3 regions of the Colwellia sp. SU-HH01217 genome follow, and region 2 is predicted to be linked to each of the others. Evidence: predicted binding sites of a transcription regulator. Region 2 holds the regulator's gene; each other region holds the start of a gene.
The links. The regulator MetJ, encoded in region 2, represses methionine synthesis genes. The targets are predictions, from matches to a motif close to TAGACGTCTAGACGTCTA.
Positions count from the first base shown of each region.

Region 1: AC27G3_RS00355 (homoserine O-succinyltransferase) is a predicted target of MetJ. The motif match lies at 1,649-1,666, and genes of this name have one in related genera.
Region 3: AC27G3_RS11300 (cystathionine beta-lyase) is a predicted target of MetJ. The motif match lies at 1,838-1,855, and genes of this name have one in related genera.

Region 1 covers NZ_BAAJLX010000001.1:103,358-106,650, reverse strand. The annotation lists gene AC27G3_RS00360 (TonB-dependent receptor) at 1-1,516, shown strand, start outside; gene AC27G3_RS00355 (homoserine O-succinyltransferase) at 1,750-2,712, shown strand; gene metH (methionine synthase) at 2,702-3,293, shown strand, end outside.
Region 2 covers NZ_BAAJLX010000001.1:588,911-592,203, forward strand. The annotation lists gene metB (cystathionine gamma-synthase) at 1-1,125, opposite strand, end outside; gene metJ (met regulon transcriptional regulator MetJ) at 1,332-1,670, shown strand; gene AC27G3_RS02530 (malic enzyme-like NAD(P)-binding protein) at 1,767-3,008, opposite strand.
Region 3 covers NZ_BAAJLX010000008.1:54,287-57,579, forward strand. The annotation lists gene AC27G3_RS11295 (THxN family PEP-CTERM protein) at 1-556, shown strand, start outside; gene AC27G3_RS11300 (cystathionine beta-lyase) at 628-1,812, opposite strand; gene AC27G3_RS11305 (hypothetical protein) at 2,370-2,726, shown strand; gene AC27G3_RS11310 (DNA polymerase II) at 2,750-3,293, opposite strand, start outside.

The DNA of each region.
Region 1 (3,293 bases), 490 kb from region 2:
AGAGCTCAATATTACTACCGATACTGCGGCGCGATTAATTACTGGCGATTTAAACAATCAAATTAATGGTCTAGTAAGCGCACAAGTTGCTCAAATGATAGGTGGTAACACTGATGCTGCTGCATCAGCTGCTTTTGGACCTGATGTTACGTTTGATGGAGCAGTAAGTACTCTTAAGTCATCAATGGGCTTAGACGATATGGATCATATGTGGAATTCAGATGATTGGTCGCGAACACTCATCGGCTTAGGTTATGAAGATCAAATTATCGGAGCTTTAGTGGGATTAGGCTTGGTACCTCCAGGGACACCACTAACTCCTGAGTTAATTGAAATGACGGGAAATTTAACTTACGACATGATTTCTGCTGAACTTCCTGCTTTGGTAGGCAGCAGCCAAGTGTATATTCCTGAAGTATTTGGTCCTGGCTATGCAGGTCAATTTTGGCAAGAGAGTGTCAACAACACTGGCGAGTTCACTAACTGGGGTGTTTATGCTGACGTTGATTATGCACTTACTGATAAGTGGCATGTTATTGGTGGTCTTCGATATTCGAGAGATGAAAAAGACTTTACTTGGTTAATCCCTTTGAATGATTTTTCAGGTGTGCCGGTTAATCAGGTTGTAGAAATGATGGCACCAGGACTTGGTAATTCAGAACAAATTGGTAATATTGTTTTTCCGCAAGCAAATTTAGCTGCCTCAGATACGTGGGATGAAGTCACAGGTCGCTTAGTTACCAGTTACCAATTTACCGATGATCACATGCTCTTTACATCTTACTCTACGGGTTATAAATCAGGTGGTTATGATTCACTAGAGCCTAGCATGGAAGCATTTGCACCAGAGAACACGTCAGATCTTGAGTTTGGTTATAAGGGGATTGTTTGGGGTGAGGTTGTAGCTAACATCAGTGGTTATTTTCTAGAAATTACCGATTTACAAAGTTCTATTAGCTCTAAAGTCCCGGGAAGCCCTGCTGCTGTACCTACGATTATTAGCATAGATAAAGAAGTAACAGGACTAGAAATTGATATTCGCTGGTTTGCTACTGACAGCTTAACACTAGGCGCGGTGAGTGAGATACGCTCAACCGATACGCATACCCCCGATTTTTATAACGGGGAAGGTGATTTTATTACCGCACAAAAAAGTAGTGTGGATGCTAGCTTAAATTACACCTTAACCCTTGATTGGATGCCAGATTTCGGAGTAGGAACCACGAACTTCCATATCGATTATGTATTTTTAGAAAATAATAATGCCAGTCAAGCTGGATTAGAGGATTACAAAAAAGCAGTGCCTGCCTACTTTAAAGACACCAAAAACTTAAATGCTCGAATATCTTGGACAAATGATGGTGACGACATAGAAATTGGTTTGTGGGGGAAAAATTTACTTGATGAACGCTATATGTTGAGCTTAGGTGGACTGACGGCAGACATTTTAGGCACACCATTTGGTCGTATTGATCGAGGTTTAGAAGCAGGTATTGATGTGAAATACATGTTTTAGCTGCTAAACATTTAATTGCCTGTTTAAAGCCTGATACTTCGTCAGGCTTTTTTATTGTAAATTAAGTGCAGGAATATGTTGGTTTAACCCTCTCGTTCGATCTTATTTATAACAAAATCGCCTAGGTGTTTTTAGACGTCTAAACGTTTAGATGTTGACATAGCCAGAAATCTGCGTCACATTACACGCTATACTCGTTAAATACATTTTTCTTCAGTGTTAGGTTGCTTTTTATGCCGATTAAAATTCCCGATAGATTGCCTGCATTATCTGTTTTAGATAATGAAAATATTTTTGTGATGTCCGAAAACCGAGCGGCAAATCAAGAAATACGACCTATGCAGGTGGCAATTTTAAACTTAATGCCGAATAAAATTGAAACCGAAGTTCAAATTTTACGTATGCTTGCCAATACTCCGTTGCAAATTAATATTGAATTTGTCCGTATTCATGCCAATGAGTCTAAAAATACTCCGAAAGAGCATTTAGAAAATTTCTATTACTTATTTGATGATATTAAACACAAGCAATACGATGGTTTAATTATTACTGGTGCCCCATTAGCTTTACTTGACTATAGCGAAGTGAGCTTTTGGGACAAAATTTGTGAAGTATTCGATTGGGCAGAAAGTAATGTAACCTCCACTATGTTTTCGTGTTGGGCAGCACATGCTGCTTTGTATCATCATTACGGTTTAAATAGGCATTTAAGACCTCAAAAGCTTTCAGGTTTATATAAACATACGGTATGTGATGCAAAAGAGCAGTTAACTCGCGGTTTTGATGAATGTTTTACCGTCCCTCATTCTCGTTACGGTTACATTGATAAAACCGATTATCAATCGGTTGATCAATTAAAGGTTATTGCAGAATCTGAACAAGCTGGAGTTTATCTTGTTGCAAGCGAAAATAAACAACAAGTCTATTTAACGGGACACCCAGAATACGATGCATCAACGTTACATGAAGAGTTTTTACGAGACCTTACGGTTAATGATAATGTCATTAAACCTGTGAATTATTATGACAACGATGACGATATTTGTCCGCCTGCAAACTCGTGGCGAAGTCACGGTAGCCTATTATTTACTAATTGGCTTAATTATTACGTTTATCAAATTACCCCTTATAAATTAGACGCTGACAATATAAAAGCAATGCAAACAACTAAATCTGGAGTTTCTCTTGAAAAATAAGCAAGCCGAAAGTGGTTTAAAAAAATCAGATTCATACCAATTGTTTGAACAACAATTAGAGAAACGTATTCTTATTCTTGATGGTGCAATGGGCACCATGATCCAAGCGTATAAATTTGAAGAGCAAGACTATCGAGGTGACCGTTTTGCAGATTGGCACAGCGATGTAAAAGGCAATAACGATTTACTTGTATTAACCCAGCCAGATGTGATCAAAGCGATTCATGATGAGTACCTTGAAGCAGGTGCAGATATTCTTGAAACGAACACCTTTAACGCGACAACAATAGCCATGGCCGATTACGACATGGAAGGGTTGAGTGCTGAAATTAACTTAGTTGCCGCACAAATTGCTAGAGCATCTGCGGATGAGTACACCGCAAAAAATCCAGACAAACCGCGTTTTGTTGCTGGTGTGTTAGGACCAACTAACCGTACCTGTTCTATTTCTCCAGATGTAAACGATCCTGCTTATCGTAATGTTACTTTTGATGAGCTAAAAGAAGCGTATATCGAATCAACAAAAGCCTTGATTGAAGGCGGTTCAGATTTGATTTTAATTGAGACTATTTTCGACACAT
Region 2 (3,293 bases):
ATCGGCAAGTATATCTTCAATATCTTCAATCCCTACTGATATGCGGATAAGTGATTGGGTGATACCAGCTTCTAATTGATCCGCTATTTCCATACCTGCATGTGTCATGGTAGATGGGTGGCTAATTAAACTTTCAACACCACCTAGAGATTGCGCTAAAGTAAATAATTCTAAGTGTTCAAAGAGAGCTTTAACCGCTTCAACGCCACCTTTGATCTCAAAACTCATCATAGCGCCGAAGTCACTTTGTTGGCGTTTTGCCAATTCATGTCCAGGGTGATCTTTTAAGCCAGGGTAATAAACATTTTCAATGGCTGGATGTTGATTTAAAAATTCGGCTACCGCGTTAGCATTTATTTGATGTTGTTTCATACGAATAGGCAATGTTTTTAAGCCACGAAGCGCCAAAAAGCTATCAAAAGCTGAACCAGTAATACCGATACAGTTCGCCCACCATGCCAGTTTTTCACCCAGCTCTTGTTCTTTGGTAACTAACACACCGCCAACCACATCACTGTGCCCGTTAATGTATTTTGTGGTTGAATGAAAAACAATATCAGCCCCTAATAATAAAGGTTGTTGCAGTGCAGGTGATAAAAAGGTGTTATCAACAGCAACTAACGCCCCAACTTCATGGCTTAGTTTCGCTACTTTTTCAATATCGACTAAACGAATTAATGGATTACTTGGCGTTTCTACTAAAACTAGTTTAGGTTTTTCAGCTAATGCTTTCACTAATGCTGCTTCGTCGTTTTGATCAACTACGATTAATTTAAATTGGCCGCGCTTTGCTAAGTGGGTGAACAGTCGAAAGCTACCGCCGTAGCAATCATGTGGAATGACGATTAAATCATCAGCATTCAATAACTGACAAATAAGATGAACAGCTGCCATGCCTGTACTTGTTACGATACCAAGCGCACCTTGCTCTAATTCAGCCACGGCTTTTGCAAAAGTTGACCGGGTTGGGTTACCTGTTCGAGAATAGTCAAATTGACGTTTTTCATTAAAACCTTTTAATGAATATGTGCTAGATAAGTGGATAGGTGCAACCACAGCACCATGATGTTCATCGCTGTTAATGCCAGCTCTAACGGCGGTTGTAGCAATTTTTTTAGTGGTCATTTTATTCTCCATTAAAGGTTAACATTAAATACATATACATTTAGATGTTTGGACGTCTAAAACTCTAAACGTTTTAACTTGAAGGGTCAAGAACTTTTAGACTTCTAAACTTCTACACATTCCTTATTGACTCGCGCGCAGCAACTAGTAAAATCGGATTAGAACGCAATAAGTGCGATAACAATTATAAGTGTAGAGGTAAATTTATGGCCGAGTGGAATGATGAGTACTTAAATCCATATGCCGAACATGGAAAAAAAAGTGAACAAGTAAAAAAAATTACTGTTTCAATTCCTTTGCGCGTATTAAAAGTGTTAACCGATGAACGAACAAGAAGGCAAGTTAATAACTTACGTCATGCAACTAACAGTGAATTGTTGTGTGAGGCATTTTTACATGCTTTTACTGGGCAACCTTTACCGGATGACGAAGACTTAGCGAAAGATAACGACCAAAAACTACCAGCTAGTGTTCGTAAAATATTAGAAGCTAAAGGTATTACAGACTTTAGCGCTTATGAATCTGATGACGAAGATGACGGATAAAGCTAGCAGCTAATTCCATATTCGCTATAACGTTGATTGAATAAAAAAGGGCTGAAAGTTAATACTCTCAGCCCTTTTTATATGCCACGTTTTCGTTTATTGCATATAATTTTTCGGCATGGGTAGTGCAGCAACACCCGAGTCAATAGCAGCTTGTGCTACTGCTCTCGCCACTTTAGCGCACAAACGAGGATCCATCGGTTTTGGAATAATATAATCTTTACCAAAGCTTAACGATTTATCACCACTAGCGATTAATACACTTTCAGGGACACTTTCTTTTGCTAATTCACGTATTGCGTGTACGGCCGCAACTTTCATTTCATCGTTTATAGTACGCGCTCGTACATCTAGCGCCCCTCTAAATATAAATGGGAAACATAAAACATTATTAACTTGGTTAGGATAATCACTGCGACCTGTAGCAATAATCACATCGTCACGAGCCGCTTGAGCCAACTCAGGCTTAATTTCAGGATCTGGATTTGAACAAGCAAATATAATAGGACGTTCTGCCATCATATTTACATGTTCTTCTGTTAATAAGTTAGGACCTGATACTCCAACAAACACATCTGCACCACTGATAGCGTCTTCTAACGTGCGTTTATCGGTATTGTTTGCAAATAGTGTTTTGTATTCGTTTAAGTCTGAACGACGGGTATGAACAATGCCTTTTGTATCTAGCATATAGATTTTTTCACGCTGTGCGCCACACTTAATTAATAACTCCATACAAGCGATAGCTGCTGCTCCAGCACCTAAACAAACAATATTAGCTTGGCTGATGTCTTTGCCCTGAATATCTAGCGCATTCATCATGCCTGCTGCGGTAACAATCGCAGTACCGTGTTGATCATCATGAAATACTGGGATTTTACAACGCTCAATCAACGCTTTTTCTATGGCAAAACATTCTGGCGCTTTAATATCTTCTAAGTTAATGCCACCAAAACTGTCTGCAATATTCGCTACAGTATTTACAAACTCTTCTACTGTTTTATGTTTTACTTCAATATCAAATGAGTCTATATTAGCAAAACGTTTAAATAATAATGACTTACCTTCCATTACAGGCTTAGATGCCATTGGACCAAGATTGCCTAAACCTAAAATAGCGGTACCGTTGGTAATAACAGCCACGGTATTACCCTTAGCGGTATATTTATAAACATCGTCAGGGTTAGCAGCAATTTCTCGTACAGGCTCAGCAACACCAGGACTATAAGCTAGTGATAAATCTTCACTGGTTTCTGCAGCGGTTGTCAGCGCAACACTTATTTTTCCTGGAGTGGGAGAAGCGTGGTAATCGAGTGCCTGTTGGCGAAAATCTGTCATGATGGTTTCCTAGTGCGTAATGTTTAATAAATTTGTTATGCAACCCACTTGGTGATCGTTATTTGCCACCTTGATTTTTATTTTCTGAGTTTGCTATTTATATACTATTTCATAGCGCTCAAGCAATTCAAGTCTATTTTCATATAATGAATCGCTACAAGCTATATTAAATCTAACCTTAAACTTAAAGATAATCATATAATTTAGCTAAATATTCACTATTACTACTGAGATAAATATAGAAAAATCACTCGTAAATTGAACAAATCATCAATAGCTCAATTT
Region 3 (3,293 bases), on a different contig from region 2:
CACAGGAAGTTTGCAAACCGATGGCGCGTCAGTTGACACGGTTAGTTTTACTCATATCAACAACCCCATTGCAGCTGGAGCAGGCTTAACTAGCGCTACGCTAAGTGATAGAATATTCTTAACACCAAAACTACCAGTACCTGGAGCAGGTTTTGCTCCACCAAACCTAATATTTAATATTCTTTTTATCGAAACAACTAATTCAGCGCCCTGTGCTGTAGCAGGATCCCCTACACCTTGTAATGATATTTTTGTACTTGATGTCGTTGGTGCTGGCTTTAACCCCATCAACCAAACGTTAAATCAAAACTTTGCTTACGATGGTAATAATTACAATGCACGGTTATTTATTACTGGTTTAGATGTACTCGAAGATAGTGCTTGTGCAGCAGCATTAGCAGCTGCAGGTTGTATCGGTTTAACAACAGTAGAAGGGGCAACCAATACTTTTCAAATAGCACTTGATATTACTACTGAAACCTTTCAAGTACCTGAGCCTGGCACATTAGCAATACTAGCAATTGGTTTATTAGCGTTAACGAGAAGGTTAAATTAACTTTTATATTAACCTTAACGATATTAAATAATCCATCTCTACAAAGATGGATTATTTATTTTAGCTAACACTTAGTTGTTAGCTAAAACTTGATTAAAGCGGTCAAACCCTTTCTCTAAATCCTCAATTAAATCATCAACATCTTCAAGACCAATATGTAATCGTATTAATGGGTAATCATATTGCCACGTAGTTACGCTGCGAAGTGATTGAACATTAGAAATCCCTAAGATTAAACTTTCAAATCCTCCCCATGAATAGCCCATTTTAAAATGAGACATGCCATCGAGTAATGCATTGAGTGCCGCTTTATTACCTTTGTTTAACACAAAAGAAAATAATCCATTTGAACCGGTGAAATCACGTTTAAAAAATTCATGACCAGGGCAAGAGTCAAAAGCTGGATGAAGAATTGTTTCAACCTCTGGACGAGTGTCCAGCCATTTGGCAACTTTTATGGCACTTTGCTGATGCTGCTTTAACCTTACGCCCATAGTACGGACACCACGCAAAGCTAAGTATAAATCGTCTGGTGACGTGCATTGCCCCATTAAATAGCTGTTATCTCTTAATTGTGGCCAGTACTTTTCAGTCGCCGTTGCCGTTCCTAACATTACATCTGAATGCCCGACTATGTATTTAGTCGCCGCTTGCACTGAAACATCAACGCCATATTGATAGGGGTCAAAGTTAATCCCTGCTCCCCATGTATTGTCTAGCATAACAATACAATCGTGTTGATGAGCGACCTTTGCTATGGCTGGCACATCTTGTACTTCCATAGTAATAGAACCCGGCGACTCTAAGAAAACAATACGCGTGTTAGGTTGGATCAATGCTTCAATTCCCGCACCGATCATTGGATCATAATAAGTGGTCTCAATACCTAAATTGGCTAATATGTTATCGCAATAATCACGGGTTGGCTCATAGGCGCTATCTAACATTAAAATATGATCGCCCGTTTTTACAAATGATAAAATCGCATTGGTAATAGCAGCTGTGCCAGAAGGATATAAAGCACAACCTGCCCCCCCTTCTAGTTCAACCATTGCGTCACTAAAAGCAAAAGCTGTTGTTGTGCCTCTTCTGCCATAAACCATCGAATTATTATGTTTATTAACCAATGCCTGATTCATGTCTTTAACGGTATCAAAAACTACCGTTGAAGCTCGAACAACAGCTGGATTAACAACACCATTTGTCCATTGCGCTTTGCGACCTGCGGTTACAATTTTTGTGTCTTTTTTAGTCATAACTCATCACTTTTGAATAATAAAATAGGCATCTAGCCATCTATAACTATTTATAACCTTAAATTAATTTGGATGCACCCTTTATTTAGCTATTTCATATATTCATTCAGCAATAGTTATATAACCCCAAAGACTCCCTTAAAGCACTACTAAGTACAATTTGATAACAAACAAATACAAAGCACTAACAGACATTAAAAATAAAGAGATTACACTGAAGATATTCAGACATGGAAGTCACCCGATCTAAAAAGCCGGCTGTTAGTCGGCTTTCAATCCTAAAACCTGTAATACCTTCGACGCTTAATTACCATTAAATACAATAATTGATTAAAATTACTTGCTCAATTCTAGCCTGATAAATTGATTTTAGGTATACTCTCAAGCCACTTACATTGCAATTATGTTAAAGTACTTAGTTACACAATATAAACTCAGCCGATGTAATTAGCGTTAAGTTACAGTAGCTAATGTAAACAAGAATTGAATGATCGGTTTTAATGAGTCGGTTGCTTAACCAATAAGTTAACGAAAAGGGAAATCGTTAATACCTATAAATGAAGTTTGTCGTATTAATGAAAATATTGAATTTAATCATATTATTTACCCTTATTCCGCTAGCCACTGGTTGTTTATCTACAGCTGAATGGCAAAAGAAATTTGAAGAAAAAGTGCAGTCTCTGGCCAAAATTTGTGGGAAATACCGTAGGGTTGCCGCGAATGATGAAGCTCGTGTAGGTATGAGTGAAGAATGCCTGATGCAAACAAAATATCAATACTCACAAATTAATACAGTCGTTACATGGAACAATACTAAAAAGAAATTTGTTTACCTTTCTATTCAAGGCACCTTTATTAAAACTGAATATGTTTACGTTGTAGACGGTATAGTAAAATCCGTGTCTAAATCCTAAAATGACTTATTACACCTTTATCACTAGAATAAATCTAACTGTTTATCGACAATTTTCTCAAAGCTTGTACCGATAAAGGGTAAAATGTCATTAGCAACCGTTTTAAGCTGCCTGTCCACATAAAAGTCATAATCCAATGCTGACGTTAAATATTCTTTAGGTTGAGGCCCATTAACGGTAATTAAATACTCTACCCAACTTTTATTTTGATATTTCAGTGGCTTATTTAAAGAAGCATTCATTTCATCAGCAATACGTGCTGCTTTAACATGAGGCGGTACATTTTTAATGTAATCTTTTAATTGCCGCCTAATACGCTTCCGGTAAATAAGTCGCTCATCAAACTCTCCGTTTAACGTTTTAGACACAATAGATAAAATGTAGTGTTCAATAGGCTCTTCATTAAAAATACGCCTATAAAGCTCTTGTTGAAAATCTTTACTTAATTGCGTCCAATCGCTCCTAACCGTTTCAAGCCCTTTAAAGACAAGCGACCGTTTTTCATCTTTAATAACGATGCCTGCATAACGTTTTTTAGTACCAACAGATTCACCATTCTCAAGGCTC